2 regions of the Caproicibacterium sp. XB2 genome follow, and region 2 is predicted to be linked to the other one. Evidence: predicted binding sites of a transcription regulator. Region 2 holds the regulator's gene; the other holds the start of a gene.
What was found. The regulator LexA, encoded in region 2, represses DNA repair genes until DNA is damaged. The targets are predictions, from matches to a motif close to CNAACANNTGTTNG.
Positions count from the first base shown of each region.

Region 1: the regulator LexA is predicted to act here: its motif matches at 2,238-2,251, upstream of dinB (DNA polymerase IV).

Region 1 is NZ_CP173227.1:1,387,093-1,403,530, reverse strand. It holds gene ACIHKT_RS07065 (FecCD family ABC transporter permease) at 1-32, shown strand, start outside; gene ACIHKT_RS07060 (ABC transporter ATP-binding protein) at 25-777, shown strand; gene dinB (DNA polymerase IV) at 955-2,202, opposite strand; gene ACIHKT_RS07050 (4Fe-4S dicluster domain-containing protein) at 2,515-4,020, shown strand; gene mutY (A/G-specific adenine glycosylase) at 4,121-5,218, shown strand; gene ACIHKT_RS07040 (NYN domain-containing protein) at 5,251-6,012, shown strand; gene ACIHKT_RS07035 (polysaccharide deacetylase family protein) at 6,239-7,342, shown strand; gene ACIHKT_RS07030 (inorganic phosphate transporter) at 7,586-8,641, shown strand; gene ACIHKT_RS07025 (DUF47 domain-containing protein) at 8,724-9,344, shown strand; gene ACIHKT_RS07020 (HAD family phosphatase) at 9,456-10,085, opposite strand; gene ACIHKT_RS07015 (glycoside hydrolase family 25 protein) at 10,233-11,162, shown strand; gene ispD (2-C-methyl-D-erythritol 4-phosphate cytidylyltransferase) at 11,211-12,548, shown strand; gene ispF (2-C-methyl-D-erythritol 2,4-cyclodiphosphate synthase) at 12,548-13,015, shown strand; gene ACIHKT_RS07000 (DUF3343 domain-containing protein) at 13,105-13,338, shown strand; gene ACIHKT_RS06995 (aminotransferase class V-fold PLP-dependent enzyme) at 13,335-14,486, shown strand; gene cdaA (diadenylate cyclase CdaA) at 14,570-15,454, shown strand; gene ACIHKT_RS06985 (YbbR-like domain-containing protein) at 15,444-16,438, shown strand, end outside.
Region 2 is NZ_CP173227.1:243,593-260,030, forward strand. It holds gene ACIHKT_RS01120 (hypothetical protein) at 1-148, opposite strand, end outside; gene ACIHKT_RS01125 (M23 family metallopeptidase) at 425-1,237, opposite strand; gene lexA (transcriptional repressor LexA) at 1,570-2,163, shown strand; TPP riboswitch at 2,291-2,397, shown strand; gene thiD (bifunctional hydroxymethylpyrimidine kinase/phosphomethylpyrimidine kinase) at 2,573-3,382, shown strand; gene cytX (putative hydroxymethylpyrimidine transporter CytX) at 3,379-4,551, shown strand; gene ACIHKT_RS01145 (hypothetical protein) at 4,611-4,922, opposite strand; gene recG (ATP-dependent DNA helicase RecG) at 4,949-6,955, opposite strand; gene ACIHKT_RS01155 (DAK2 domain-containing protein) at 6,979-8,649, opposite strand; gene ACIHKT_RS01160 (TIGR00282 family metallophosphoesterase) at 8,842-9,609, opposite strand; gene rny (ribonuclease Y) at 9,700-11,256, opposite strand; gene thrS (threonine--tRNA ligase) at 12,041-13,951, shown strand; T-box leader at 14,089-14,331, shown strand; gene ilvB (biosynthetic-type acetolactate synthase large subunit) at 14,414-16,078, shown strand; gene ilvN (acetolactate synthase small subunit) at 16,110-16,438, shown strand, end outside.

The sequences.
Region 1 (16,438 bases), 860 kb from region 2:
TGCGGCACAGAAAGGGCCGATTGTATGATTGATTTTTGTCACGCAAAAGTGGGGTATCCGGAGCGGGCAGTTTTGTCCGACCTCACCTTTTCCATACCGAAAGGACAAATTACATCACTGATCGGGCCGAATGGCTGCGGCAAAACCACTTTGCTGCGGACCATCGCCCGTCAGCTGCCGCCGCTTGATGGCAGCATTACGCTGGGTGGACGCCTGCTGTCCGACTTCAGCCGGAACGAGTTTGCCCGCACGGTTTCTTATCTGCCGCAGGTGCGCAGGCTGCCTGCCATTACGGTCCGGCAGCTGGTCAGTCACGGACGCTTTCCGTACCTCGGTTTTTCCCGCAGAATGCGGGAAAAAGACCGGGAGGCAGTGGATACCGCCATGCGGGAAACCGGCATTTTTAAGTGGGCCGACCGTGACCTGCGGGAACTTTCCGGCGGAGAAAGGCAGCGGGTGTATGTCGCTATGGCACTGGCACAGGATACAGATATTATTCTGCTGGATGAGCCAACCACATATTTGGACCTGCACCGTCAGTTTGAACTGCTGGGCCTTTTGACAGAGCTGAACCGACGGGGCAAAACGATTGTTATGGTTCTGCACGAACTGTCATTGGTTCTGCGGTACAGTCATCAGGTTGCACTGCTGTTCAATGGACGGCTGGAAGACTTCGATACACCGGAAGCACTGGTGAAGTCTGGGCAGATTGACCGTGTCTTTGGGGTGCATACCTGCAGGGTCGGGGACGGTTATTTTTTTACACCGAATTTATAAAAAAGCTCCTGCCGCTGGCGGGAGCTTTTTTGTGTAAAGAGATCGGCAGAATAATTCTTTCTATCTGCAAATAACGGAATTTTATTTTTATGAATAACGCATAAAAAAGGCAAAAATAAAATTGACATTTCAGCAGTAATCCTCTATGATAAAAGAGTAGGATCAGAAGAGAAAAAGTCAATTCTTCTTTTCTGCGGCAGGTGGCAGGGCACAGATGCTCCCGGAGGAGGTGCCGCTCAGCTGTGTGTCTTCCAACAGGACCGCAGGCTGTACACAGGCATTCCCGTAGCGCTTTTTCAGGCCGTCCAATGTGGCGTCCAGATTTTCAGCGCGCATTCGTTTCTTTTCGTCCCGGAACAGGCTAGTTTGTATGTTCTGTCCTGCCGGCAGCAGATCCGAAACCGTAATGCCCACACTGCGCACTGGCAGCGACCAGTGATAGTTTGAGCAGAAGAGCTGGTAGGCGCTTTCGGCAATTTCACGGGTGATGTTGGTATACTGCGGACAGGTGTGCTGTCGGGTAAATGTGTGCAGGTGCGTGTCGCGTACGCTGATGGAAACCGTGCGTGCAGAAAATCCCTGTTCCCGCAGGCGATGAGCAACGCTGTCCGCGAGAACCAGAAAAACGACTTTCACGTCTGTATTGCAGGTTAGGTCACGCGGGGTTGTGGTGGAGTTGCCGATGGATTTAACGGCGGAACGGCTTCCCCAGCGTTCCACAGGGGACGTGTCCAGTCCGTTGGCATAGCTCCACAGCAGCGGCCCGCTTTTTCCGAAGCGTGCCTGCAGTACTTTCGGCGGCATGGCCGCCAGGTCACCGATGGTGTGCACACCGTATTCCAGCAGTTTTTGCTGGGTGGCTCGGCCGACAAACAGCAGGTTGCTGACCGGCAGCGGCCAGATTCGGCTTTTCCAGTTGTCTCGCAGAAAGGCCGTGGTGGCATTTGGCTTCTTGTAATCACTGCCCAGCTTGGCGAAAACTTTGTTCCAGCTGACACCGACGCTGACGGTAATGCCCAGTTCCTGATGAACGCGGCACCGCAGTTCGTCTGCCAGCCGGACACCCTCCCGCGGAGAGGAAACGCTGCCGGTCACATCCAGCCACGCTTCATCCAGACCAAATGGTTCTACCATATCGGTATACTGCAGGTAAAGCTGCCTTGCACGGTCGGAAAATTTTCGGTACAGTGCAAAACGCGGCGGCAGCACAGCAAGATCCGGACACTTTCGACGTGCCTGCCACAGTGCTTCACCGGTCTTTATGCCGCAGTCCTTAGCTGGCTGGTTTTTGGTCAAAATGATGCCGTGCCGTCGCCGGGGGTCGCCGCCCACCGCAAAGGGGCGGTTCCGCAGCTCCGGATGGTACAGCATTTCTACAGAGGCATAGAAACAGTTACAGTCACTATGCAGGATGATACGATCCAAACTGAGTTCCTCCTTTTTTCAGAGCAAAGGACATTAGAACAAACGTTTCACACTTATCATAACACAAGAGGGGCGGTTCGGCAATCCCTTTTGTGGGGACCAACATGGTGAAAATATGTTATTTTTTATAAAGAATGCCTTCAAAATCATCCGGCTTTTAAAAAAGTAAATTTTTAAAGACAAATGCCTCTGCATTTGTTATAATAAAAACAAAGGAATGTGATAGAAGCATACTCGCTGTATAAAACGGCTTTTCCTGTGCTGTCTTTCAGCTTTTCAAGTTTATTAAAAAAGGAGAATATATCAATGGCTATTAGAGGCATACACTCACCTGTTACCGATATCCGCCGCAAGGTCTTTACTGAGGTGGCACGTCTTGCTTATGAGGGTGGAGATTATTCGCGTATCGAAGAACTCCCTTATAAAATTGTCCCTGGAAATGATGCCAGCTACCGTACCAGTGTCTTTTTGGAGCGTGCCATTGTCGGTGAACGTCTGCGGCTTGCCATCGGCCTGCCGCTGCGTCCAGCGGACCAGCATGCCCCCATTTCGGACGGCATTGTGGAAAGTGCGATTGCAGAGAAGTACTATGACCCGCCGCTGGTGAACGTGATCAAGTTTGCCTGCAACGCCTGCCCGGAAAAATCCGTTCATATTACAGAAATGTGCCAGAACTGTCTGGACCACCCCTGCCGGGAAGTCTGCCCCCGTCACGCTATCAGCGGTGAAAACGGAAAGAGTGTTATCGACCAAGAACTCTGTGTAAAGTGCGGCCGGTGCGTCAACGTGTGCCCGTACCATGCTATCATCCATATAGAGCGCCCGTGTGCGGCGGCCTGCGGCATGAACGCTATTTCTTCCGATGAGTACGGCCATGCAACCATCGACTATGACAAGTGTGTTTCCTGCGGCCAGTGCCTGGTCAGCTGCCCGTTCGGCGCTATTTCGGACAAGGGTCAGATTTTCCAGGTTATCCACGCTATTAAAGAAGAGGGCGAGATTTACGCCGCAATCGCACCGGCCTTTGTCGGACAGTTTGGTCCGGAAATGACACCGGAAAAACTGCGTGCTTCGTTCCAAAAGCTTGGTTTCACCGATGTGGCAGAAGTTGCGGTCGGCGCTGACCTCTGTACACTGGAGGAAGCGCATGATTTCCTCGACAAGGTTCCGGAGAAACTGCCATTCCTCGCAACCTCCTGCTGCCCGGCGTGGTCGGTTATGGCAAAGAAGGAATTCCCGCAATTCGCTCCCCGCATTTCTATGGCGCTTACGCCAATGGTCCTGACAGCACGCCTGCTGAAAAAAGAGCATCCGAACTGCAAGGTGGTCTTTGTTGGCCCCTGTGCCGCAAAGAAGCTGGAAGCCAGCCGCCGCTCTATCCGCAGTGATGTCGACTTTGTGTTGACGTTTGAGGAAGTCATGGGTATGTTCGAGGCGCGCGGCGTCGATTTGGTCGCGGCACTGCCGGACAGCCAGCTGAACGAAGGCACAGCGGCCGGCCGTGGATTTGCTGTCAGCGGCGGTGTGGCTAAGGCTGTTGTAGATGTTATTAAGAAGATTGACCCGGACCGTGACATAAAGGTACAGGCGGCACAGGGACTGCGGGAATGCCGCCAGATGCTACGCGTGGCAAAGGCCGGTAAATACGACGGCTATCTGCTGGAAGGCATGGCATGCCCCGGCGGCTGTGTAGCTGGTGCGGGAACACTGCAGCCCGTTGCAAAGTCTTCTGTACAGGTAAAGCAGTATGCCAGTAAGGCAGACAAAAAGAACGCATTGGAAAGCCCCTACGAAGATATTGCGGACAAGCTGGACTGAGTTTTCTGCATCATCTGTACACAAGAAAAAACAAAAGTGCCTTGTCCGGCAGTGCCGGCGGGGCACTTTTTTAGAGGCAAAGGAGGACAAAAACGGCAGAATGCAGAAAATGAAACGAATTGTACAGCCGCTGCTTAGGTGGTTCCAGCGGAATGCACGGGACCTGCCGTGGCGGCATCATCCCACACCGTACCGAGTCTGGATATCCGAAATTATGCTGCAGCAGACACGTGTGGAAGCGGTAAAAGGATATTTTGAGCGCTTTTTGAAGGCGGCACCGGATATTCCTTCCCTGGCGGCACTTCCGGAGGAACGGCTGCTGAAGCTGTGGGAAGGGCTGGGCTATTATTCCCGCGCCCGTAACCTGCAGAAAGCGGCAAAGGTAGCTGTCGAAAAATACGGTGGACGATTGCCTGCTTCCTATCCGGAACTGCTGACACTGCCGGGAATTGGTCCCTATACTGCCGGTGCCATTGCGTCCATTGCGTTTCACCTGCCGGTTCCGGCGGTGGACGGCAATGTCCTGCGGGTGTGGATGCGTTTGACAGCGGACAGTGCCGATATTTCGGACCCCACCGTCAAGCGCTGCGTAGAAGCGGGCGTTCAGGCAATTCTGCCGGAAGAGCACAGCGGTGATTTTAATCAGGCAATGATGGAACTGGGTGCCACTGTTTGTGTACCGAATGCGCCGCCAAAGTGTGAAAGCTGTCCGCTGGCGGAGCTGTGTGCGGCACATACTGCCGGCGGAGAACAGCAGTATCCGGTGAAGAAGCCAAAGCCGCCGCGCCGAATAGAACAGCGGACACTTTTTTTGCTGCAGCAGGGGGGACGTTTGGCACTGCGCCGCCGGCCGCCAAGGGGACTGCTGGCTTCCATGTGGGAACTGCCCAGCGAGAATGGTGCGCTGGACCAGCGGCAGGCGGTGCAGGCTGTGCGTGCGATGGGGTTGGAGCCGGTCCGTCTGCTTCCGCTTCCGCCGGCTAAACATATTTTCACCCATATCGAGTGGCACATGACGGGCTGGCGTGTCCTGCTGGCTCCGCCTGTATCGGCGCCGGACCTTGTGTGGGCCAGTATAGAAGAACTGCGGGAACGCTATCCGCTTCCCAGTGCTTTCCGTCCCTATCTCAACGCTTTTTTGGAAAAAACAGAGCAGAGCGGGGACACAAATGCATATTCCGCACAGCGGAAACAATAAAATAAAAGAGTGTGTTAAAAAGGAGGAAAGCTATGCAAGATGAAAAAAGGTTCGCTGTCCTTATCGACGCGGACAATGTTTCGGGCAAATATGTCCGATATATTCTGGATGAAATCAGCAACAATGGTGTTGCAACGTATAAGCGCATTTACGGGGACTGGACAAAGCCTTCCCTCGCTTCCTGGAAAAATGTGCTGCTGGAGAATTCTATTATTCCGTTTCAGCAGTACGGCTATACAGCAGGGAAGAGTTCGACCGATTCGGCCATGATTATTGACGCGATGGATATTCTGTATTCCGGTCATGTGGATGGTTTTTGTTTGGTTTCCAGCGACAGCGACTTTACCCGTTTGGCGGCCCGCCTGCGGGAGGGCGGAATGGTTGTAATCGGCATGGGCGAAAAAAAGACACCGGCGCCCTTTATTGCGGCGTGCAACAAATTCCGCTATTTGGAAGTGCTGGAGCAGCAGGCGGAAGAGAATGAAAAAGCCTCGGATGCTCCGACCAAACCGGAAATGGTGCCGCCGGACAAAATTATTAACAGCATCTATAATATGGTGCGGGATAACGCCGATGAGGACGGCCGTGTGCTGATTGGCGATGTAGGAAATATGTTGGTGCGCCGCTATCCGGATTTTGATGTGCGAAACTACGGCTTTAAAAAGCTGAGCCAGTTTATCGGTTCCCTGGATATGTTTGATGTTGTTAGTGTGCTGGCAGAAAACGGCCGCAACCGCATTTATTATGTTATGGAAAAATCCATTCCCCGCCGGAAACCGAAGATACATGTGTGACCGGTGCGAAAACAAATTTTTTATTGCCGCGAGTAACAAATCTTTAACTGGTATTTTATTCTGGTCCGCTTTATAATGAGTATGTACACATACGTTCCAGAAAATGTTCATTCATGGGTAAATTCCCCTGTAAGCAAAGCAACCATTTTCCGGACAGATGAAAACAGCCTGCCCATTTTGACGGCAGATGCGCTGTACAACGCAAAAAGGAAGTAGAGTAGAGAAAATGTCAGAGAGAAAAAAAGTGAGTGCGGTCGAGCGGCAGAAAAAGCGCACAAGACGCCACGCCGCAATTGTTCTAATCTGTATTGTATTGGTTGCGGCGCTTGCCGGTGGTACTTATGGAATTACCCGTCTGTTGGTGCACCCGAAAACGGGAACAGCAGTGTCTTCCTCTGCCGTTTCCAAGGCGTCCACTGCGAAAGATTCTTCCACCTCGGCTTCTTCTGCTGCGGCTGCTTCTTCCGCACAGGCCTTTGAGGTCAACAAGACTGGCCTGACGGGATATCAGGCGCTGTATCCGGACCTGTATGCAAAGACAAAGGTTGGTCAGTGGAAAGATGCCGCCGATAAAACCGTGTACCTCACCTTCGATGACGGCCCGAGTGACCTGACCCCGCAGCTGCTGGAGGTCCTGAAGAAGAACAATGTCAAAGCAGCCTTTTTCATCACTCATCAGCCGGAACAGCAGAAAGACCCGAACTATGATAAATACCTAAAGGAAATTTATGATTCTGGCTGCACCTGTGCTGTGCACAGCGCCTGCCATAACTACCGGAAAATTTATGCTTCTCCGGAAGCATACCTTTCTGATTTCAACAATATGTACCAGATACTGAAGAAAGCAACCAATGACCATGTGGCACCATTCTTCCGCTTCCCTGGCGGCAGCAACAACCCCATTATGTCCACTTCCACACGCAAGGCAATCATTCAGGAAATGACCAGACGCGGTTTCTTCTTCTATGACTGGGACGTCGACTCAAAAGATGCACAGGGTGCAGACGCCAGCGGTATTTACGCAAACTCCATTCGCGGAATGCAGGAGGGCGGGAACATTATCCTCATGCACAATACGTCGGTGAAAAAAGCTACCCTCAGCGAAGTGGAGAACATCATTCAGTATGGCAAGCAGAACGGCTATACGTTTAAGCCACTGGATGGGACATTGGACCCGAGTATGTACGGATTCTCGAACCAGTATTTCATTCCGCTGCTGAAAGGCAATCCGAACTTTAAGCTCAGCACAAAGCATGAAGCACGGTTTGCCTCTCTGCTGAACAATGGCACTTCCGTCTCCGGCGCAGGCGTTTCCAGCGCAGGCAACTGAATCAGAATAGTTTGGCACTGTCCACAGATGGACAGTGCTTTTTTCTGCTTTTCAGCGAAAAATCAAAGATAGATATAATAAAAATAGCAGCTAAATATAGCTGAGCATCATGCATGAAGTGGGCACCTGAATATGCAACTTTTGCTTGTATATTGGCGAAAAACATGATATGATAAATCTGCTAATTAAAAATAGGTTAAAAACAGGTTAAGATGACCTGCAGCGAGGAGAAAAGGACCTGCCATGATTACTTTTTCCACTTTTCTGCAGCAGATTGCCAGCAATCCGCCGTTCCTTATTACGGTGCTGCTTGTTTTAGCTGCAATTATGGTCAACGGTGGTACAGATGCGCCGAATGCGATTGCTACAACCGTTTCTACACGTTCCATGTCGCCGCGGGCGGCAATTGGAATGGCGGCTGTCTGCAATCTATTGGGCATTATCATTATGACTCGGCTGTGTCCCACTGTTGCTGAAACCATTTATAAAATGGTCGACTTTGGCACGGATTCACACAACGCCCTTATCGCGCTGTGCGCTGCTATGATTGCGATTGTTGTATGGGGCGGCGTCGCGTGGGCCTTTGGTATTCCTACCAGCCAGAGTCACTCGCTGATAGCTGGCCTGACGGGCGCTGCGATTGCTGTACACAATGGACTGAATGGTATCCACTGGAACGAGTGGGTGAAGGTCCTGTATGGGCTGGCATTGTCCGCTGTACTTGGCTTTGGGCTGGGCTGGCTTATCTGCAAGCTGACCGAAGTAATCTGCCGCAATATGGACCGCCGCAAAACGGGACATTTCTTTAAGGGTGCACAGATTTTCGGTGGTGCAACGATGGCTTTCATGCACGGCGCGCAGGATGGGCAGAAGTTTATCAGCGTGTTCCTGATGGGCCTTCTGCTGGCAAACGGCCATACGGCTTCCGCCGGGGCACAGCTGCAGATTCCATTTTGGATTATGGTTATTTGTTCTTTGGCTATGGCACTGGGTACTGCGACTGGCGGCTACCGCATTATTAAGTCCGTGGGCATGAATATGGTCAAGCTGGAACGCTACCAGGGCTTTGCGGCAGATATGGCCGGCGCTGTGTGTCTGCTGATTTCCAGCCTGACCGGCTGGCCAGTCAGCACAACGCATACCAAAACAACAGCCATCATGGGTGTAGGTGCTGCCAAACGAATGTCAGCAGTTAACTGGGGTGTGGCGAAAGATATGGCCATGACATGGATTATGACATTCCCCGGCTGTGGTCTGATTGGCTATGTTGTGTCTAAAGTGCTTATCGCAGTTCTCTGATTTTTCAATTACTCTGTAAAAAATAGTTGCTCTATTTTAGAGATGCAATTCGGCAATTATCAGCAAAGGAGTGCTATCCGCCGTGTCGAAAAAAACCAGTCCTTATTATGACAGTTTCGTAACGCAGATGAAATACGCCTGTCAGGCGGCTAAAAAGCTGCAGGATATTCTGCAGCACTTTAATATCGAAAACCTGCCGCAGAAGCAGGAAGAAATGCACATGATTGAGCATGCAGCGGACCAGGAAAAGCATACCATGATGAATCAGCTTGCCCGCGAATTCATTACGCCGATTGAGCGGGAAGATATCATTGACCTTGCGCAGGCACTGGACGAAGTGACCGACAAGATTGAAGATGTTCTCATGCGTATTTATATGTACCACATTAACGATATCCGTCCGGAAGCGCTGGAGTTTGCAAATTTGATTGTACAGTGCTGTGACCACCTGTTGGCTGCCATGCAGGAGTTTTACAACTTCCGCAAGCAGACACATATTCACGAACATGTGGTGGAGGTCAACACGCTGGAGGAAAGCGGCGATAAACTGTACATTGACACCGTTCATCAGCTGTACGGTGAAGACGGCAAGACAGCGGTGAAGATTGGCTGGGTACGGGCTTTTGACCGCTTTGAGGATTGCTGTGATGGCTGCGAACAGGTGGCAAACCTGCTGGAAAGTATCATTATGAAAAATACCTGAATCCTTTACAGGCTCTGCTGCGGCAGAGCCTGTTTTGTTGGAAAACAGCGGAAAAGGGCCGAACACAAAACAGTGTCCGGCCCTTTTCTTTATATGAAACGGAAAGACGTGTTACTGTTCCTTCCACTGCACACCGGCCCGATGCAGGTCTGTTTCCAGTGCACGGTATCCGTGCTGGAAGCAATGCGTCTGCAGACCGAGCGCTTTGGCGGCGGCGATGTTGTCAGGGTTGTCATCGATAAAAAAACATTCTTCCGCCTGCAGGGAGTAGCGGAAAAGCAGCGTTTGATAAATCGCGGGGTCTGGTTTTACCTGCTGAACGTCCGCCGAATACACGGCACCGTCCATAATTTGAAACGCCGGAATACGGAAGCTGTAAACGTGCAGGCGCACGCCTGTGTTGCTGAGAATATAAATCTTATAACCTGCACGGTGCAGTTCCAGCGCCAGTTCGTTTGTTTCGGGTATCGGCCGAATATAGGACTGCCAGCCGTAGAAAAGTTCCCGGGCCGGCCGGCGCAGATGCGGCGGCAGCTGTGGAAGCAAGGTATGAATAGCCTCTGTTTCGGTAATTTGGCCAGCATCTAGCTGCTGCCATGTTTTGCCGCCGAACAGAACATGTGTCACCAGATGACAGTCATCTGTGCCTGCCGAATCGGGCAGAAAAGCCTTTGTGTAGCGTTCTGGACAGTAATCAAGCAGGACCTGCCCCATATCGAAAATGATGTTTTGAATCGGCATTCTAAAAAGATTCCTTTCCGTTGCTGCAGGGAAATCCCCGCCTTTTACGCCCTATTTTAGCATATTGGCGTCCGTCCTGTAAAGTTGCTTTTTCAACAGGATTCGTGTAAAATAAATCGCAGAATCCAGAGCGGAAAGGAGAATGTTATGAGCCGCTATGTCCGCAGTCCCCGTGTACAGAAACGAATACGAAAACAGAGAAGGCGCTTGCTGCTGGCGGCCGGCGCGGTTGTGCTGGCCATCGTTTTGCTTTTAACGGCTATTCTGCACAGCTGTTCATCCCATAAAAATGCAGAGGAACAAGTATCGTCTTCGATTGTAGAGGATATGATTATACAGGACCGCTATGAAGGGGAAAAAATCATACCCAAATATGCGGTGGCAAAAAATACCCTGTCTGACAGTAAGTTCAGCGCACTCAATGGCATCACCTCTTATGCAGGTGCGGTCAACGGCGTAGATGTCTCTTCTTGGCAGGGCAGTATTGACTGGAAAGAAGTGAAGGCCTCCGGCATGGATTTCGTCATGATTCGTGTCGGATACCGTGGCCAGACCACCGGCACAATTCAGGCGGACAGCAGGTTCACGGAAAACATGAAGGGCGCTTTGTCAGCTGGGCTGAAGGTCGGCGTTTATTTCTACTCACAGGCGATTTCCAAAGCAGAAGCGGAAAAGGAAGCTGACTATGTGATACAGCAGATAAAGCCCTATCAGGTAACATGGCCGGTCGTCTTTGATTGGGAGCCGGGAAACGATGAAACGATTTCCACTATTTCGGAGGCCGGCGGTCTGCGTACCAACAGCGAAACGCCGGAAGAAGTTACACAGTATACGGCGGCTTTCTGCAAACGCATCCAGGCAGCCGGGTACAAGCCAGCCTATTACTGCAACAAAACCATGGGATATACGGTTTTTGACCTAAAGGAACTGGAGGCATATCAGATTTGGTATGCAGAATATAAAAATCTGCCCAGCTTTTACTATCATTTTAACATATGGCAGTATACGCAAAAGGGAAAAATCAACGGCATAACCGGTACGGTTGACCTCAATATTTCTTTTCAGAAATATGCGTAAGTGGGAAAGCGACTTTGTCAGACAGGCGCTGCGGCGTCGGGAGGAATTATGCAGGTAAAATATGCGATTTTTGACATGGACGGCACTCTGCTTGACTCCATGCATGTATGGGACAACTTGGGGGAAGACATTCTCAGTAGGCACGGCATTTCTGCGCAGAAAGATATGCACACCCGTCTGCGTGCCATGACCGTTGAGGACTCGGCACGCTATTTCCGTACGCTTGGGGTACAGGAGAGTATGGAAGCTATTATGGAGGAAATAAACACGATCCCCTATGAGAGGTACCGCACAGAGGTACAGCCAAAACCGGGTGCAGTCGCATTCCTGCAGCGGCTTCATCAACAGGGAACCCCTATGTGTATTGTTTCCAGTACGGACGCCCGCAGTATCCGTGCGGTATTTGACCGGCTGGGCGTTACACAGCTTTTTCAGTTCATTTTGTCAACAAATGACTTTGGCAGCGGCAAGGACCGTCCGGAGATTTTCCAGGCAGCGGCCCGCGGATTGGGCGGCACGCCTGAAGAAACTGTGGTCTTTGAAGACGCATTGTATGCGATTCGGACCGCCAAAATGGCGGGTTTTCCGGTCGCGGCATTGGCGGACGCGGAAGCAAAACCGGAAAAGCCGGAAATTCAGGAGCTGGCAGATGTATATTTGCCGGACCTCCGCTATTTTCCATGGGAAACGGCAGACGGTCTGCCGGAAGTTTCCTGCTGTGCTGTGATTGTGGCGGCGGGCGCCTCCACACGAATGGGCCGTCCCAAACAGGAGATTCCACTGGGCGGTAAGCCTGCATTGGTGCATACGCTTTCTGCTTTTGAACAGGCGAAAACGGTTCAGCGTGTCATATTGGTCTGCCCACCCGGTCAGGAAGCACATTTCCGCGCGCTGGCGGTGAAGAATCACTGTACAGACAAGCTGGCGGCCATTGTGCCGGGTGGTGATACCCGCCAAAAGTCCGCGGCGGCCGGAGCCAAAGCGGCCGGAGCGTGCAGACTGCTTGCCATTCACGATGGTGCCCGTGTGCTGGTAACACCGGAAGAAATTGACCGTGCGGTAGCAGATGCTGCCCAATACGGTGCGTCTGCGCTGGCGGTGCCAGTGAAAGATACGATTAAAAAATCGGACGAAAACGGCCTCATTATTGACACGCCGGAACGTCGGAACTTATGGGCGGTGCAGACACCGCAGGTTTTTTGTGCCAAGGCATACCGCAGCCTGCTTTCCGGCGGTGGGCAGAACCTGACGGATGACTGTCAGCTGTTTGAGCATGCCGGATATCCGGTACACCTCTGCCGCGGCAGTTATACCAATTTTAAACTCACCACGCCGGACGATGTACCGGCGGCGGAGGCTGTTTTGCGCAAAAGGGGCGAAAAATGATGCGCATAGGACATGGATATGATGTACATAAACTGGTGCCCGGCCGCCGCCTGATTCTGGGCGGGGAAGAGGTCCCGTATGAGAAGGGCCTGCTGGGCCATTCGGACGCGGACGTGCTGGCGCACGCTGTATCGGATGCATTGCTGGGTGCCGCGGCACTGGGGGACATCGGCTGTCTGTTTCCGGACACGGACCCGGCTTACAGCGGTGCCAACAGTTTACAGCTTTTGCAGGAGGTCTGCCGCCATGTGCGGGCGAACCGATATGAAATAGAAAATATCGACGCCACCATTCTTTGTCAGCGGCCGAAACTGCGCCCGTATATTACTGCCATGCGGCAGAATTTGGCACAGGCCTGCTCCGTTCCTGTGGAACAGGTTAGTGTCAAAGCCACTACGGAAGAGGGACTTGGATTTACCGGTGCGGGGGAAGGTATAGCGGCCCATGCGGTGTGTCTGCTGCGGTAACGCACGGCGCAGTTCTAAAGGACAAAAAAGGCAGAAAGCAAGGTGGCTTCATATTCTGTAGTATGTAAACTACAAAGAGGTGATACCTTGTGGGTCAGCAAGTTGTTATAGATGTAGGTTCCGTCACATATGCGATGAAAAGCCGTGAGCTTTTGCGCAATAATGGCATTCGGGCCTATGTAGAGCGCCTGCCGCGTACGCCGAATACCTCGGGCTGCGGCTATGGTGTATATGTTCCCAACGGGGTAGAAGAAGCTGAACAGATTTTACAGGAAGCAGGCATTCATGTACTGGGACGCAGAGAGCGGGTGCAGCAGAAATGATTTATTTGGACAATGCCGCTACCACATACCCAAAGCCACCACAGGTTTCTGCGGCAATGCAGCGTGCCCTGCGAATGTATGGAGCTAATCCCGGCCGGGCCGGACACCGTATGAGTCTGCGTACAGCGGAAGCTGTGTTTCAGGTGCGGGAGCGTGCCGCTCGCTTTTTCGGTGCGCCTGGTCCGGAAAATGTCGCATTTGTTATGAATTGTACGCAGGCACTGAACATGGTTATCAAAGGAGCGGTGAAGCAGGGCGGCCATGTGGTCACTTCCTGTTTGGAGCACAACGCGGTCATGCGGCCGCTGGAAACGCTGCGCCGCCGCAACGTCATTACTTATACAGAAGTGCAGGTCGTGCCCGGTGACAATGACGCCACCATGGACGCTTTCCGCAAAGCCATGCAGGAAGATACCTGTCTGTGTGTGTGCACCCATGTTTCCAATGTGTGGGGCATTCGCCTGCCGGTGGAGCGTATTGCGGCGCTGTGTCACGCCTATCAGGTGCCGATTTGTGTGGACTGTGCCCAGTCCGCCGGCATTTTGCCCATTTCTATGGCGGAAAACGGTATTGACTACCTCTGTGCGCCGGGGCATAAGGGTTTGTATGGGCCAATGGGGACCGGCCTGCTGCTTGCGCTGAACGGCGCTTCTTTGGATACACTGATAGAGGGCGGTACCGGTACAGCCTCGGAAAGTTTGGTGCAGCCGGAGGAAATGCCGGAACGGTTTGAGAGCGGAACTGCCAATGTCCCCGGCATTCTTGGCCTTGGTGCGGGCATTGCCTTTGTACAGAGGATGGGCATACAAAATCTTTACGAAAAAGAAAGCCGGCTGGCGTGCGGCGTGTACGACCGCTTCAAACGCTCCGGCAAAGTGGAGTTGTATACGCCGCGGCCGGAACCGCCATATTTTGCGCCGCTTTTATCGTTTAATCTACCCGATATGGACAGTGAGGAAACGGCTGCCAAGCTGGACCGGCACGGCTTTGCCGTGCGTGCGGGGCTGCACTGTGCACCGCGCGCACACGCTTTTTACGGCACGTTGGACCGCGGCGCCGTACGAATGTGTCCTTCCGCCTTTACCGGCAGAGCGCAGACGGAAGCTTTTGCGGATGCGGTCCTCCAAATTGCAGGCGGCAGACACTGAAAAGCCGCCGTGGGAAGAAAAACATTTTGCATATCTGCCGGGATATGATACAATAAAAGAAGGATTGGAAAGGAGGGACCGCCGTGGGTCAGCTGGCGATTTTCTGGGGAAATATACAGAATGCGTTCAGTAATTTCCGCGTACAGGACATAATCGACATTCTGTTGGTTACTTTTGTCATTTACAGTGCAATCAAATTCATGAGGGAAACCCGTGCCGGTCAGCTGGTCAAAGGCATCCTGATTATTTTGGCTGTATGGGTGGGTGCGAATGTACTGCAGCTGTATATGATGAAAACACTCTTCACGTATGTTATCCAGTATGGGCTGGTATGTCTGTTTGTGGTCTTTCAGCCGGAACTGCGCAGTGCGCTGGAGAAAATGGGACGCGGTCACCACGGCGGCCTGCGTGCGCTGATGAGCGGGCGCAGCACGGTTGACCAAGAGGTGCAGGAACAGTGGCGGCGTGGTATCCGCGCGGTTGTGGCAGCCTGTGATAGTATATCCAAAAGCAAAACCGGTGCCCTCATTGTCATGGAGCGTGAAACCAAGCTTGGCGACATTATAGATACCGGTACCATCGTTAACGCAGTGCCCAGTGTTCCCATCATCTGCAATATTTTTTTCAATAAGGCGCCCCTGCACGACGGTGCCATGATTGTTCGGGATGGAATGCTGTATGCGGCCGGCTGTATTTTGCCGCTGACAAAGCGCAACAATGATGTGGCCATTGAGCTTGGCACCCGTCACCGTGCCGCGATTGGCATGAGTGAAAATTCGGACGCGGTTGTCATTGTTGTTTCCGAGGAGACAGGCCAGATTTCCATTGCCCTGGGCGGGACTATTACCCGCAACTATACGCGTGAGTCCCTGCAGAATGAGCTAAACAGTCTGCTGCTGGAACCCGAAAGTACTCGGGACCGGGGATCGTTCTTTGCTTCTATTAGGAGGACGAAAAATGAAAAATAAAAATAAAGAAAAAATAAAACGCCCACAGAAGAAAAACGGATACAAAAAGCTGAATGGCCTGTTCTACAACAACAAATTCGTCTTGATTCTATCACTGGTACTGGCGGTTTTTCTGTGGCTTGTGCTGGCCTGCAATGACACCGAGCATTTCCCGAAGCGCATCAATGAGATTCCCATCAATGTCCGCCTTCCGGATGAGGCACAGCAGCAGGGGCTGACAGTTTATTCGCCCAGCAAAACAGATACCGCTTCCGTCACCATAACTGGCAACACCCTTTCAGTCAGTCAGGTGCGCAGCAAGGACCTGGAAGTAGTGCCGGCCAGCGTGGCACAGATTACCGCGCCCGGCGACTATAGGGTAATGCTGATTGGCAAGAACATCAGTGCGCTTTCCAACTTTAGCTTCAGCAAAATTTATCCGTCTGAGTGGACGATTCATGTGGACCGCGCGGCAAAGAAAACGTTCTCTATCCACATGCCTGCCAATATGTATAAAATCGACACTTCCGGCTACTACAGCCCCGGTCCCACTGCGGATACGGAAAATGTGACCATTTCCGGCCCGCAGACGGAGGTTTCCAAAATTGACCACGTGTCCGTTGACTACAGCGGCAGCAATACCGTGCTGACGGATACCAAAACTTTTGCGGCACCACTGGTGCTGTACGATGCTTCCGGCAAGACCATTGTGCCGGACCAGTACCTTACTATGAGTGTGAACCAGGTAAATGTCACCATTCAGGTGCAGCCAAAAAAGACAGTGAAAGTTCTGCCGACTTTTACAAACCAGCCTGCTGGGCTGAAATTGGACGCGGACAGCGCCTTCACAGTCAGTCCGGCCAGCATTTCGATTGCCGGGCCAAAGGATACCATTTCTAAAATTACAGAAGTCAGTTTGGAAGCGATTGACTTTTCACAGGTTAATACCACCCACAACAGCTTTAACCAGCAGATTTCACAGATGCCAAGCGGCTGTACGAATCT
Region 2 (16,438 bases):
CTTTGCGTGTGCCAAGCCCAGCGGACTGGATGCTCAGCACCTGCAGCGGCACACCGCGTTTCTCCGCGATATATTTTCCAGTGTGAATCAGACGGTCACAGTCATGCTGACCAGTCACACACACAAGCACCGCTTTCTTATTGTCCAAAACTCAGGACTCCTTTCTGAAAGGGAGGATTCCCTTCTTACATGGCGTTGCTAGTATATCATGCAAATAAAAAATCTGTTGAAACAAAGAGTGTATATTATATGAACAAGTAAAGCACAAATGATTTTTATTTTTTGGCAAATATGTCTTCTTTATTTTATATTATACCATAATTGTAGGAACAACTCAAATAAAGAAGCTGTAAACAAATTAAAAAAGCCACAGAATCGGGGAAACTCCGAATCTGCGGCGCTGTGTTGCAGTACAATTTTTCGGTCACTTTAAAAGGTCTGCCGGGTCTAGAAATTTGCCGCTTTTTTGAACAGCAAAATGCAGGTGGGGGGCCTCGTCTGCTTCGCAGGGGATTTCTCCCACCTTGCCAAGCTGATGTCCAACTTTGACCGTATCTCCTTTGTGCACAGAAATGTCGGTTAGTCCACAATAGCAGGTAGTCAGGCCGTTTGCATGGACAACCTGTACCATACCGCCAAAGTCTTCCGGTTCGGACACGGCCTGCACAGTGCCATCCGCCGCAGCGCATACGGGTGTACCTTTCGCGGCACGCAGGTCAATGCCGGCGTGTGCACGCCAGTCATGCATCGTTTTCGAGTAGAGCGGTGTTTCGCTGAAGGCGTGCTGTACCGGTGCATCCGGTACAGGTTCCTGCAGACCGGCAGGCGCAGCTGCAGCAGGCGCAGCAGACTTCGGCTGTGCCGCAGCTGCCGCGGAAGAAGCGGGTGCTGCCGATGCTTCCGCCTGGCTGCTTTGGGCAGGTTCACTGGTTACACTGCTCGTTTCCCAGCCGCTCTGTGAAGAAACGGACGGCAAGCTTTCTTGTGGGGAAGACACGGTGCTTTCCGTAATGGTGTTCAGTGTATCCAAAGTGCTTTTTTTGTACTTGTGCAAACTGCTGTAGGTTGTCCATCCCGCCACGGTAACTGCCGTCAGGCAAATAACCAGTGCAATGTAAAACCCTTTCTTTCCTTTTGGGGGCTTTTTACCGGGCGATGAGTTTGTGCCGCCGGATGGATATCCGGTGCTTGTTCCGTTTTCCTGTTCTTCCTGCTTTTTATAATCTTGTGTATTCAATCCTGCCACCTCCAGCCCTAGTATGGCCTTGCGGCAGGAAAATATACCAAAACAGGAAGTTTAGACAGAAAAAAACCGGGCTGCGGCACCCGGTTTTTTTCAATAGCTTGAGGGGTATATTGAGGAGGGTAGAACATACATCAAGTGAACGGTGCGGCTCCGTTGTTCTTGATTACATACTCAGTATACAGCGCTATAGCCCAAAATTTGTTAATAGTATGTGAATGTTTTATAAAGAATAACAACATTACGCCGTTTACAAACAAACGTTTGCGATTTTGTCCTTTCTATGGTATACTTATTTGCGGCGAAAGGAAAAGAGGAAATACAATATGCTTACAGCAAGCCAGCAGAAAGTTTACGACTACCTGAAAAGCCGCCTACAAACTGGGCTGCCGCCTACCGTGCGGGAAATCTGCGCGGCAACCGGTTTAAAATCGACTTCCAGCGTACATGCACATTTAAAAACACTGGAAAAAGAGGGCCTTATCACACGGGATGCCGGTCTGAACCGGGCCATTCATCTGACAGGGCAGAGTCGTTCTGTTCCCGTGCTGCAGGTACCTATTGTCGGCAGGGTCGCGGCGGGACGGCCCATTTTGGCAGTGGAGGATACAGAAGGCCATGTGCCCTATGCACCGGCGAAACGCAGTGAAGATGATGTCTATTTTGCCCTGCATGTACATGGAGAAAGTATGCGGGATGCCGGCATATTAGATAATGACATCGTCATTGCCCGTCAGACACCGGAAGCGGAAAACGGCGAAATCGTCATTGCAATGATAGATGGAGAAGCGACCGTTAAACGCTTTTATCGGGAACCCGGCCGTGTGCGTCTGCAGCCAGAAAATCCGGACTTTGAACCGATTTACACCAAAGAAGTTGCCATTCTCGGCAAGGTGGTTGCCCTCTACCGCAACTATTAAATAAAATATCTGAACAAGAAGCCAGCGCTGTTTAGGCGCTGGCTTTTTCTATGCCGCGGAAGCAATCCAACGAGAAATACCAATAAACAGCTTGCCTTGACAAGATGAAAATGATTCGATATACTAAAAATATATGTGGGGAGCTCACAAACGTGGGCTGAGAGTAAGCGAAAGTGCTTTGACCCTTCACCTGATTTGGGTAATGCCAACGTAGGGAACAAGAAAGAATTGTTTGTGGCAGCGCCTTTTGCAGGCACTGCTTTTCTTTTTGCCCGCCTTTGTTCCCACAGAACAGAAAAATGGGATATCCAGCAAAAGACCGCCGCTTTCACGGCTGGCTTTTGCGGCTGGCAGATTGGGGGCACCACCTTCTGCCGCAAAATGAAATGCTGGAAAGGGGTAATTACAAATGAGGACAGCATTAACAATCGCCGGAAGCGATTCCAGCGGTGGCGCCGGTATTCAGGCGGATATCAAAACCATGACGATGAATGGCGTATTTGCCATGAGCGCCATTACGGCTTTGACAGCGCAGAACACGACCGGCGTGCAGGGGATTTTTGAAGTGGGTTCGTCGTTCCTGGCACAGCAGATTGACAGTGTCTTTACAGATATTCGGCCGGACGCGGTTAAAATTGGTATGGTCGCTTCTTCTGCGCTGATTGAAACGATTGCGGAACGTCTGCGGTTTTACAAGGCGGAGAACATTGTGGTGGACCCCGTTATGGTAGCTACAAGCGGCGCAAAGCTGATTTCAGATGACGCTGTAGCGATACTGAAGGAACAGCTGCTGCCGCTGGCGACGGTACTGACACCAAACATTCCGGAAGCCGAGGTTTTGTCCGGACAAAAAATCACTTCGCCGCAGGACATGGAAAAGGCGGCGGCGGTTATCGGCAGCACCTATTCCTGTGCGGTGCTGTGCAAGGGCGGACATCGGCTGAACGATGCCAATGACCTCCTGTACCGTGACGGCGGATACAAATGGTTTGAGGGCAGGCGCATTGATAACCCCAACACGCATGGGACAGGTTGTACGCTGTCCAGTGCCATTGCGGCGAACCTTGCGAAAGGATACGATTTGGATACATCTGTCTGCAAGGCAAAAACGTATCTTTCCGGTGCGCTTGCCGCAATGCTGGATTTAGGTGCGGGCAGCGGTCCTATGGACCATGCGTTTGACCTAAAGCCGGCCTATTATGAGGAAGCGCGCCGATGAAAAAAACTTCGACCTTTCAAAACGGACTCATTTGGTTTGGCGCAGGCGTGTCCATTGCGGAAATCCTAACGGGGACTTATTTTGCGCCGCTGGGGTTCCAAAAAGGACTGCTGGCGATTCTTTTGGGGCATTTGATTGGCTGCTGTATGCTGTTCTTTGCTGGACTGATTGGCGGACGCAGCGGGCGCAGTGCCATGGGCACGGTCCAAATGAGCTTTGGCAGAATCGGCTGTTTGTTTTTTGCTTTCCTAAATATTCTTCAGTTGGTGGGCTGGACTGCAATTATGATTTACGACGGGGCGCTGGCTGCGAACGGTGTCGTTAGCACCGGCGCATGGGTATGGTGCCTCGTCATCGGCGGCCTTATCCTTGTGTGGATTGCCGTCGGTGTGGAAAACCTCGGCTGGCTTAATAAAATTGCCATGGCAGCACTGCTGGTGCTGACGGTTGTTCTGTGTGCTGTAATTTTCCGCGATGGTCAGGCGGAACCGGCAGTCAAAGGGGACTTGACATTTGGCGCAGCGGTGGAATTGGCAGTCACCATGCCGCTGTCGTGGCTGCCTCTGATTTCCGACTACACGCGTGAGGCGCAGCACCCGTTTGCCGCAACGCTGACCAGTACGGTGGTATACGGAATGGTCAGCTGCTGGATGTACATTATCGGCATGGGAGCGGCTATTCTAACGGGAAAGGCAGACATTGCCGCCATGATGGTGAAAGCCGGATTGGGCATTGCGGCACTGCTGATTTTGATTCTTTCTACGGTGACGACCACCTTTCTTGACGCATGGAGCGCCGGTATTTCTGCGGAGTCACTGTCCAAAAAGATAAATGGCAGGCACGCGGCGATGTTGGTTACAGCCGTAGGCACCGTCTGCGCGATGTTATTCCCGATGGATGATATTACCGATTTTCTGTACTTAATCGGTTCCGTATTTGCGCCGATGGTTGCGGTGCAAATTGCAGATTTCTTCCTGCTGAAATGGAACTGCGGAGAAAGCAGGCTGGACGTGCTGAATGCGGTGGTCTGGTTGGCCGGATTTATCCTATATCGGGTACTGATGCGTGTGGACACGCCGGTCGGCTGTACATTGCCGGATATGGCGGCCACATTGCTGCTGTGTGTTGCTGCCCGCAGCGTGCAGAGAAAAATAACGCAAAAAGCTTAAACAGAAAGGGGCTGCTGCAAAGTTTTCGTTTTGCAGCAGCCCCTTTTTCTGCAGTTCTATCAGGTTTGCAGTGTTTCCCGCCAATCTTCCAGGTGCATTCCATTTATCGAAAGCATATATACATTATCCCAGTTTTCCTGCAGCGATTTGCGGTTAAAAATGCGTGAAGTCATCAGTTCCTCAAGGCTCGGAAAGGATACGCCGTCCGGTACGTCACAACTGTTTACCCAATACGGATTTTTGCGTTCCGGCAGGAACTTGAGGTAGCAAACCGTTTCGGTCTGGTCGTTGAATAGGTAGAAGCCTGCTTCTTGAATGTCTTTCCCATCTTTAAAATGTGCGCAAAAAGAATGATAGTCTATATTTGCCATACCTATATGACTTCCTTTCTGTACGGCTAAGTTTCACTGATGTTTCGGAACAGCTGGCGCACTTCCGCACGCAGACCGCGGTGCGCTGGTGCCTCCAGTGCGGGGTCTTCCTCCAGAAGGGAGCGGGCGGTTTGCTGTGCATCTTTTAGGACGTCAAGGTCGTTGTTGAGGTCGGCAATTTGCAGCTGTGGAAGGCCGTGCTGCCGCTGCCCAAAAAAGTCGCCTGGACCGCGTAGCTTTAGGTCCTGCTCCGCAATGACAAATCCATTGCTGGTTTCGCACATGACGCGCATACGTGCGCGGGCCTCTTCATTTTGTGCGTCGGTAATTAAAATACAGTAGCTTTGGTAGCTGCCGCGGCCGACTCTGCCGCGCAGCTGATGAAGCTGGGACAGACCATACTGTTCCGCATTTTCAATCAGCATATCCACCGCGTTCGGTACGTCTACGCCAACCTCCACAACAGTTGTGGAAACCAGAATATCAATGCAGCCATCGGAGAAATCCTGCATGATTTTTTCCTTTTCGCTGCTTTTCATGCGGCCATGCAGGCTGCCAATGCGGCAGTCCGGTAGAACCTGCCGCAGACGGCAGGTGTAAGTTTCCACACTGGCTTTATCGCTGTCAGAATCGATAGCAGGACAGATAATATAGGCCTGCCGTCCCCGATGAACGTGTTTTTGCAAAAAGTGCAGTGCACGTATCCGTTTACCGCTGTCAATGCAGTAGGTCTGAATGGTCTGTCTGCCCGGCGGCAGTTCGTCAATAATGGAAATGTCCAAGTCTCCGTAAATCATAAGGGCCAGCGTGCGCGGAATCGGTGTGGCACTCATCACCAGCACATGTGGATTTTGGGATTTTTCTGCCAGAGCCTCTCGCTGACCGACACCAAAGCGGTGCTGTTCATCTGTAATGACCAGTGCGAGCTTTCGAAACTGCACATCTTTAGTCAACAGGGCATGGGTGCCAACCAGCAGCTGCAGGCTGCCGTCCGCCGCAGCTGCCTTTACCTGCCCTTTTTCCTTGGCTTTTAAGGAGCCAGTCAGCAGCCCAACATGAATGCCGGCGGGTTCCAGCAGGGAGGAGAGAGATGCGAAATGCTGATGTGCCAAAATATCCGTTGGGGCCATTAAAACAGCCTGCATGCCGTTTTGGATAACGACAAAACAGCAGGCTGCGGCGACCGCTGTTTTGCCGGAACCGACGTCCCCTTGAATCAGTCGGTTCATGGGCAGGCCGCTCTGCATATCCCGCACGGCTTCCTCTGCGGCCCGTTTCTGTGCGCCGGTCGGGGAGAAGGGGAGCAGTTTCCAAAACGAGGAAAGGCAGTTGTCCTCTATGCGGAAAGAGCTTTTTTTGCGGGAGCGCCCCTTCATGGACAGCAGACCGAGCTGAAGGACCAACAGCTCCTCAAAAGCGAGCCGCCGGCGGGCGACCTCCATGCCTTCCCGGTCCTTTGGCTGGTGGATATTTTCCAGCGCAAAGCCCAGCTTACATAAAGAATGTTCATTTCGTATCTGCGGTGGAATGGGGTCACGCAGTGTTTCCGGCAACAGCCGCAGCGCTTCCCGCACAGCACTTTCTACCACACGGGTGGAAAGTCCTTTTGTCTGCGGGTAAATCGGACGCATACCCGGACAGGTGCCGTCCTCGGCAAAGTTGGGGGCTGCCATTTGCCGCCGGCCGCGGCTCATGGTCACCTTTCCATAGAACAGATAGATTTTGCCGGTATGAATGAGGCTTTGTATATAAGAGTTATTAAAAAAGACGATGTCCAATGTACTGCCATCTTCATCAAACGCACACACATGAATCAGCATCAGACCGCTGCGGGAAAAGACGGGCGCTCCCACGCTTTCTGCCGTGGCACGCACAGCACAAGATACATCCAGCGGTGCGTCGGCAATGGTGTACGGCTGACTCCAATCCTCATAGGTGCGCGGATATAAACGCAGCAAAGCGCCGACAGTAGGTACGCCAAGCTTTTGAAAAAGTTCCGCGCGCTTACTGCCGACGCCTTTTAATTCAATCATCGGTTTTGCAAATAAAGAATGCATTATTCAACAGAAATCAGGAAATAGTGGATAGGCTGCCCGCCGTTTACCAGCGTTATTTCAATGTCGGAACTGATTTTATTCTTGATACGGTTATAGGCATCATTTGCCTGCTCCTCTGAAATATCCGCGCCGTAAATAATGGTGATAAAGGCGGTGGAGTGCGTTACCATGGAGCGTGTCAGTTTCGAGCAGGCGTGTACAATATCTTTCTCAATATAAGTCAGTTTGCCGTTCACCAAACCGAGAATATCGCCTTTTTTAATGCGGTGACCGCCGAATTCACTGTCACGGGCGGCGAATGTGATAGTACCGGTGTCTACGTTGCCGGCGGCTTCCATCATCTTTACAGCGTTGACTTCGCAGGAAGTGTCAGGGTCATAGGCCAGCATAGCTGAAAGGCCCTGCGGAATGGTACGGGTAGGCAGCACCATGACTTTCCGGTCCTTGACCAGCGGAACAACCTGCTCCGCTGCCATAGTAATATTCTTGTTGTTGGGCAGAACCATAACCGTCTTTGCCGGTGTGGCCAGAACAGCTTCCAGAATATCTTCCGTGCTGGGGTTCATGGTCTGGCCACCGCTTACCACATGGGTGCAGCCAAGGTCCACAAACAGCGCCTTCAGGCCGTCGCCCGCAGCGACCGTGACAAAGCCGACTTCTTCTGTCGGCTGCGCAGGCTTCAGCGATTCTTCTGCTTTTTGTTCGTGGGCGGCGGCGTCCGCTTCCTGTGCCTTGCGGTGCTGTTCCTTCATGTTTTCAATTTTGACGGTCAAAAGCTGACCATAGGTAAGGGCTGCTTCCAGCGCGCGGTTTGGCTGTTCCGTGTGTACATGTGTTTTAATGATGTCATCATCTGAAACAACCACAACACAATCGCCGATTGTCTGCAGGTAGCTGCGCAGCAGCTCTGGGTCCTTGGTTGGTTCCTGTGTGCGGCTGACAATAAATTCAGTGCAGTAGGTGAAGCGAATATCCGCATCAAATTCGGCTGCAGCACTGCGGAACGCATCGTCCTGTGTCAGGTCAGCGGAAACATTTTCTTCCACTTCATTTTCGATAATGACACCATCATGGAAAACGCGCCTCATGCCTTCCAGAATGCAGCACAGACCTTTGCCGCCGGCATCTACCACACCGGCTTTTTTCAGGACAGGCAGCAGCTGCGGTGTCTGGGCCAGCGCTTCTTCCGCACCTTTGCAGACAGCTTCCCACACACTGATGGGGTCGTTGTCCAGTGTGGCGGCAGCTTTGCCCTTTTCTGTGGCGACACGCGCCACGGTCAGGATGGTACCCTCCGTCGGCTTCATGACGGCTTTGTAGGCATCTCCCACGCCAATTTCCAGTGCACTGACCATATCCAAACCGTCCACTGTATCTTTCCCTTTTACGCCATCGGCAAAGCCGCGGAAAAGCAGGGAAAGAATAACGCCGGAATTTCCGCGCGCGCCGCGCAGCAGTCCAGAAGCCGCCGTACGGGCAACATCAGAAACGGTTTCGCTTTTTGATTTCTGCAGTTCAGCAGAAGCATTCGCCATGGTCATAGACATATTTGTGCCAGTGTCGCCGTCCGGTACAGGGAAAATATTCAGTTTATCAATGCTGTTCCGGTTCTTCGCAATATTGTTTGCGCCGGAAATCATTGCGTCTCGCAATTCTGCTCCGTTTATCATGAGAAAGCTCCTTTGGAAACCTTATAATCCAGGTGCCGGAAGCGCGCCCTGCACCTATTCTTTTCTACAGGCTGTTATTTAATTACAGTATACCATACAACGGGTAAGGATTCAACTGAAACTTCCTGTGCATTGGCGGTGGTTTTTGGGCCGGAAACGCTGAAATACTGCGGATTTTGGAACTTTAAAAGGTCACTGCAGTTCCAGTGGCTCCACACTCTGGCAGCGGCCGGTTGTGTCGTCAATTTCAAACAGACAGCAGTCCATTTTAAAAGGGCCCTGCTGTACTAGGTCGAAGCGCACGGGCATTTGGCTGCGCATTTTGCGGATAGTAAGTTCCGGCTTTACGCCCAAAATAGAGTTAACTGTGCCGGTCATGCCAAGGTCGGTCATGTAACCGGTGCCCTTTGGCAGAATGCACGCGTCTGCGGTTTGTACATGGGTGTGGGTGCCCCACAGGGCGCTGACTTTTCCATCCAAATAATAGCCCATGCTGCGCTTTTCGCCGGTTGCTTCCGCGTGAAAATCTACGACCGTAATGGTGGGCGTGTCTTTCAGCAGGCGGTCCGCCGTAAAGAAGGGGTTGTCCAGCGGGTCCATATATACTGTGCCCATCAAATTTAAAATTCCAACCTGAATACGGCCCATATCATAGACCATATAGCCGTGCCCCGGTGCTCCGGCGGGAAAATTAGCCGGACGCAGCAACTGGCCGCATTCGTCGTAGGTATCATAGCTTTCCTTTCTGCGGAAGCTGTGGTTGCCGGCTGTCAGCACGTCAACACCGCTGTCCAGCAGATAGCGCACGGAAGAGGGCGTCAGCCCGTTTCCATCGGCACTGTTTTCACCGTTGGCAATGACCAGATCCACGGCCTTCAGCTTTTTCAGCGTTGGCAACTTGGACCGCAGAAAGCGGCAGCCGACACTGCCGACAATATCACCAATGGCCAGAATATTCACAATAAGGTCCTCCTTTTTCGGGCAGTTCGTTTTTATATAACATGAAAAAACTGCCGCACAACGCAGAGATGCGGTACGGCAGTGCAGGACTTATTTCGCGTAGTCGACAGCGCGGCTTTCGCGGATGATGTTCACTTTAATTTGGCCCGGATATTCCAGGTCAGCCTCAATCTTTTTGCAGATGTCGTGTGCCAGCATGGTCATTTGGTCGTCCGAAATAGCTTCCGGTTTTACAATGACACGGATTTCACGGCCGGCCTGAATCGCATAGCAGCGTTCAACACCTTCGAAGGAAGATGCAACTTCCTCCAGCTTTTCCAAACGCTTAATGTAGTTTTCTGCATTTTCACGGCGCGCACCCGGACGAGCGGCGCTGATGGCATCAGCAGCCTGTACCAAACAGGCAATAACGGTCTTTGGCTCAATGTCGTTATGGTGGGCGGCAATTGCGTGAACGACCGCTTCGCTTTCTTTGTACTTACGGGCCACGTTTACACCGATGTCTACATGGGAGCCTTCCATTTCATGGTCAAGCGCTTTGCCGATATCATGCAGCAGACCGGCACGGCGTGCCATGGTTGGGTCTAGCCCCAGCTCGGAAGCCATAATGCCGGCAAGAGAAGCCACTTCCAGGGAATGTTCCAGTACGTTTTGGCCGTAACTTGTGCGGTAGCGCAGGCGGCCGAGCAGCTTGATAAGCTCTGGATGAATACCGGTGATGCCTGTCTGTAGGACAGCATTTTCACCAGCTTGTTTAATGGAAGTATCTACTTCACGGCGGGCTTTTTCAACCGTTTCTTCAATGCGTGCCGGGTGAATGCGCCCGTCAGCAATCAGTTTCTCCAGCGCGATGCGGGCTACCTCACGGCGAACCGGGTCAAAGCTGGAAATGGTAATGGCTTCCGGTGTATCGTCAATGATAAGGTCAACACCTGTCAGTGTTTCGATTGTACGGATGTTGCGGCCCTCACGGCCGATAATGCGGCCTTTCATCTCATCGTTCGGCAGCGGAACAACCGAAATAGTTGCTTCGGAAACGTGGTCTGCTGCGCAGCGCTGGATAGCCATGGAGATGACTTCGCGGGCAGTGCTGTCCGCTTCGTCCTTTGTCTGCTGCTCAATGTCACGCAGCTTAACGGCTTTTTCGTGCATTAGCTCGGACTCAAAGTGGTTCAGCAGGTATTCCTTTGCCTGCTCGGCCGTAAAGCCGGAGATACGCTCCAGCTTTTCCAACTGCTGCTTTTTAATGTCCTCTGCTTCATTCAGGCGGTCCTCCGCCTGCTTGTTCTTTTTGGTCAGCTTATCCTCTTTATTTTCCAGGGATTCAAGCTTTCTGTCCAGGTTTTCTTCTTTCTGCTGCGCACGGCGTTCCTGTCGCTGAATTTCCTTGCGCCGGTCGTTAATTTCACGGTCGGCTTCGCTGCGCATGCGGTGCAGTTCGTCTTTCCCTTCCAGTACGGCTTCTTTTTTCTTTCCCTCTGCGGATTTAATCGCGTCGTTGACAATCCGCTTTGCTTCCTCCTCGGCGGAGCCGATGGCAAGCTCGGCGGTATGTTTGCGGTAGCGTTCTCCCGCAAAAAATCCCGCAGCAATGCCTGCAGCCACACAGACAATGCAAAGGATAACTGTTACTAAGATCGGATTCATTTTGAGCACCTCCTCTGTCCCGGAGAGCGCCCATTCCGCTTTGCATACAGATGTGGAAATAATCAATATTCTTTTTTCGAGTAAAAATGTGCAAAACGGCCCATTTCAGTATAAAAATGGGCCATACGCCGGCCGCGCCCGGCGGTTTGCCTGTCACTCTATCTGCTGGAGCAAAACAGGTGCTTCCAGTGGACTTTTGCAGTCCGCAGCTTCCTGCCGGCAGACTGCGTAAAAATCATGTCAGTCATTAAAAAGGGACGGGAATAAGTCCCAAAATGCAAATTCATGCATTTACTTCATAATTGTATAACGAGAAGCGCTTAATTGTCAAGAAAAGAAGCGGTACTTTCGCTGCTTTCGCAAAATTTGTAGGTTATGCTGTTCCAGTGCACTGCTGATAGGGAAAAAGTGTACATTGTCCATTGACAAGGTTTCCGGGACGTGCTATGATACAGGCAAACTGAATATCGGAAATCGTTGATGAGGGAGCCGTGCTTCCTCCTACAGCAGAGAGCGGGCGCCGGTGGCTGAAAACGTTCGCAGTAGGAAGAGCACAAAGGTTACCGCCTCTGAGTGTGTGCTGAAGAAGTACGCCGGTCCGGCAGCCGTTAACCTGCCGCAAAAGATGCACCTGTCCTTTTCCAAAGGAAGGTGTAATCTGGGTGGAACCGCGAGATGACAGCGTCTTGCCCCAGTTTTTGGGGCAGGGCGCTTTTTATTTTCCCGTTTCCGACAGCATCCAGTCTGCAGAAAAATGCACAATTTTATGTAAGGAGAGAAAATCATGATAAATGTCACACTGAAAAGTGACGTCCGCTCCTTTGAGCCCGGCGTCACAGTAGCAGAAGTAGCCAAAAGCATCGGTCCTGGTCTGTATAAAGCGGCCTGTGTTGGCCGCGTAGACGGCAAGGTCGTAGACCTGCGCACCCCGCTGACCAAAGACTGCAAGCTGGAAATCCTCACGTTTGACAACGAAGACGGCAAGCGCGCCTATTGGCATACAACTTCTCATATTATGGCACAGGCAGTTCAGCACCTGTGCCCAGAGGCAAAGTTCGCCATTGGCCCTTCCATTGACCATGGCTTCTATTATGATTTTGACCTGCCCCGTACCCTTACACCGGAAGATATGACTGCAATCGAAGCGGAAATGAAAAAAATCATCAAACAGGACATTCCGCTGGAACGTGTAGAGGTTTCACCGGAAGAAGCCATGAAGATGATGGAGGACGCCCATCAGGACTATAAGGTGGAGCTGATTCAGGAGCACAGCGGCAAAGGCGAAAAGATTACATTCTATAAGCAGGGCGATTATATTGACCTGTGTGCCGGCCCGCACCTGATGAGCACCGGCTGTGTTAAGGCAGTGAAGCTGACAAACTGCACCGGCGCTTATTGGCGTGCCGATGCCAAAAATAAGATGCTGCAGCGTGTTTACGGCATTTCTTTCCCCAAAAGGGCGGACTTGGACCACTATGTGGAGATGTTGGAAGAAGCCAAGAAGCGTGACCACCGCAAACTGGGCCGTGAACTGAACTTATTTACATTCATGGAGGAGGGTCCGGGCTTCCCGTTCTTCCTGCCGAAGGGGGTTGTCCTGCGCAACCTGCTGCTGGACTACTGGCGGGATGTGCACAAAAAGGCCGGCTATCAGGAGATTTCCACACCGGTTATCCTCAGCCGTAAGCTGTGGGAACGCAGCGGCCATTGGGCACATTATAAAGATAATATGTATACAACCGTCATTGACGGCGAAGATTATGCGATTAAGCCGATGAACTGCCCCGGCGGTATGCTGGTTTATAAGACACAGATGCGTTCCTATAAGGACCTGCCGCTCCGTCTTGGTGAAATCGGACTGGTGCACCGCCATGAACTGTCCGGCGCACTGCACGGTTTGATGCGTGTACGCTGCTTCCACCAGGATGATGCGCATATCTTTATGGCACCGGAACAGATGAAGAGTGAAATTCAGGGCGTTGTCCGTCTGATTGACAGTGTCTATAAAACCTTTGGCTTCCCGTATCACATTGAACTTTCCACAATGCCGGAAGACCACATGGGCGATGAAAAGACTTGGGACGACGCGACACGCATTCTGCGTGAAGCAGTAACCGGGATGGGCTATGATTATGATGTCAACGAAGGCGACGGTGCTTTCTACGGCCCGAAGCTCGACTTCCATCTGACAGACTGCCTTGGCCGTACCTGGCAGTGCGGTACCATTCAGCTGGACTTCCAGCTGCCGGAACGCTTCGAGTTGGAATATACCGGCGCAGACGGACAGAAACACCGCCCGATTATGCTGCACCGTGTAGTCTTTGGCTCCATTGAACGTTTCATCGGTATCCTTACCGAACACTTTGCCGGTGCATTCCCAGTTTGGCTTTCTCCTGTGCAGGTACAGGTCCTGCCTATTGCAGAACGCCATCAGGAGTATGCGCACAAGCTGTGTGATGCACTGGAAGCAGCCGGCCTGCGTGTAGAGGTTGATGGCCGCAACGAGAAGATTGGCTACAAAATTCGTGAAGCACAAATGCAGAAGACGCCGTATATGCTGGTCATCGGCGATAAAGAAGCGGAAGCTGGGAATGTTTCTGTACGTCACCGCAAGGCGGGCGACCTTGGCAGTATGTCCCTGGAAGCCTTCATTACGCGTGTACAGAAAGAAGTAGCAGACAAAGCGCTGGACTGATTTTATAAGGTCCGGATAAAGCGGAAAAAGAGCGGGTATGCGCGCAGGCGTATACCCGTTTCCTTTTTTAAAAAATTTAGGAAAGGGGTTTGACATTTCTGCTTTAAACGAGTAAAATGATAAAAATTGAATTTTCTGTAATTGCAGTGAAAGGGACAGCCCACACAGGACATTCCCTGCAGAGAGCCGCCGGCTGGTGTGAGGCGGCGGGAATATGTGTGGTCAATCACCCTGGAGCAGGCGGCTGAAATTCCGTATTGGAACAGTAGACATGCCCGGTTTTCCCCGTTATTGGAAAGCACATTGCTGGATGTGCATGAGGCCGCGCAAGCGGTGAAGCAGAGTGGTACCACGGAAGAGCTTTCGCTCCCGTCTCTGGCCAAATGGTCGGAGCGGGAGCTTTTTGTCTGCCGCGGTCAGACACAAAAGCCCGACAAACATAAGAAATGGAGGAGAGTAAAAATGTTGCTGACTGGTGCACAGATTATTATGGAATGTCTGCTGGAACAGAACGTGGATACAGTATTCGGCTATCCGGGCGGGGCTGTGCTGAATATATATGATGCGCTGTATGAGTATCAGGATCGTATCTGGCATATCCGCACGGCACATGAACAGGGAGCTGCCCATGCTGCGGACGGCTATGCACGTTCTACCGGACGGGTAGGCGTGTGTATTGCCACTTCCGGGCCGGGCGCCACAAATTTGGTTACAGGAATTGCAACCGCATATATGGACAGTGTGCCAATGGTCGCAATTACCGGAAACGTCAATGTAGACCTGCTTGGGCTGGACTCTTTTCAGGAAGTGGACATTACCGGTATTACCATGCCGGTGACAAAGCATAATTTCCTGGTTAAACATATTGAAGACTTGGCGGATACCCTGCGGCAGGCGTTCCAGATTGCACAGTCCGGCAGACCGGGGCCGGTGCTGGTGGATATTCCAAAAGATGTAACCGGGCAGAAGTATGAATACCAAAAGCAGCAGCCGCTGCCGCTTGCGCCGCCGCCATCTCCTTCGGAAGAATGTTTGCAGCAGGCGGCACAGATGTTAGACAAAAGCAAGCGGCCGTTCCTGTACCTGGGCGGCGGCGTCATTACGTCCGGTGCCGCGGAAGAAGCGCGGACCTTTGCCAAACGGCTGGACGCACCGGTGAGTGAATCCCTGATGGCACAGGGGGCCTTTGACGCACACGACCCCCGCTACATGGGAATGCTGGGTATGCATGGCACCAAAACCAGCGCGGAGGCGCTGCACAACTGTGACCTGTTTGTGGCGGTTGGCACCCGCTTTTCGGACCGGGTTCTGTGCAATGCGGGCCTGTTTGCACGGCACTGCCCCATTCTGCAAATCGATATTGATGCTGCGGAGTTCAGCAAAAATATAGAAGTGGACCTGCGGGTGGAGGGCGATGCTCTTGAAGTGCTGCGGAGTCTGCTGGCCTTGCTGCCGCAGAAGGAGCACCCTGAATGGATGCAGCAGGTCGCGGTGTGGCAGAAACAGTATCCGCTGACACAGACCGCCGCGTCCGGCGCTGCTCCCAAGGATATCATTGAAACGCTGGACCGTCTGACCGATTCCAACGCGATTATCTCGACAGAAGTAGGGCAGCACCAGATGTGGACAGCACAGTTCTATAAATTCCGTCAGCCGCGTCAGTTCCTTTCTTCCGGCGGGCTGGGCACTATGGGCTACGGACTTGGCGCGGCGCTGGGCGCACAGGCGGCAAATCCAGACCGAAAAGTAGTCAATATTGCGGGCGACGGCGGCCTGCATATGAACTGTGTGGAGCTTGCGACAGCGGCACATTATCAGCTGCCGGTGGTGGAACTGCTGATAAACAACTCTGTGTTGGGAATGGTCCGGCAGTGGCAGAAACTGTTTTACGGCAGTCGCTTTTCGCAGACGATGCTGGACACCAACACCGACTTTTGCAAGCTGGCCGAAGCGTTTGGCGTGAAGGCATACCGCATTCATAACAATGAAGAGATTGAACCGGTCCTGAAACAGGCACTGGCAGAAAAAGGACCGGTACTGGTGGATTGCTGGGTAGACCGTGATGTCAATGTCCTGCCGATGGTGCCGGCTGGTGCCAGCGTGGAGAACCCAATGCTGGAGATGTAAGGAGTTTACTGAAAGGAGTGTGAGCAAGGCTATGTATGAAGATGGAAATGAGAAAGAATATGTATTGTCTATTTTGGCGAAAAACAATCCAGGTGTGTTGCTGCGCATTTCTGGACTTTTCAGCCGCCGCTGCTACAACATTCTTTCCATTGTTGCCTGCCAGACGGAGGACACCGATTATTCCCGCATTTTAATTGTTGTGTCCGGCGATGACCGCATTGTAAGGCAGGTGGATAAACAGGTTAGTAAATTAGTGGATGTGGTGAATGTAACGGTTTTGCAGCGGGAAAGAGCCGTCATTCGGGAACACCTGCTGATGAAAGTACACCGGACGGCGCAGAACGGCGAAAAGCTGGTGGA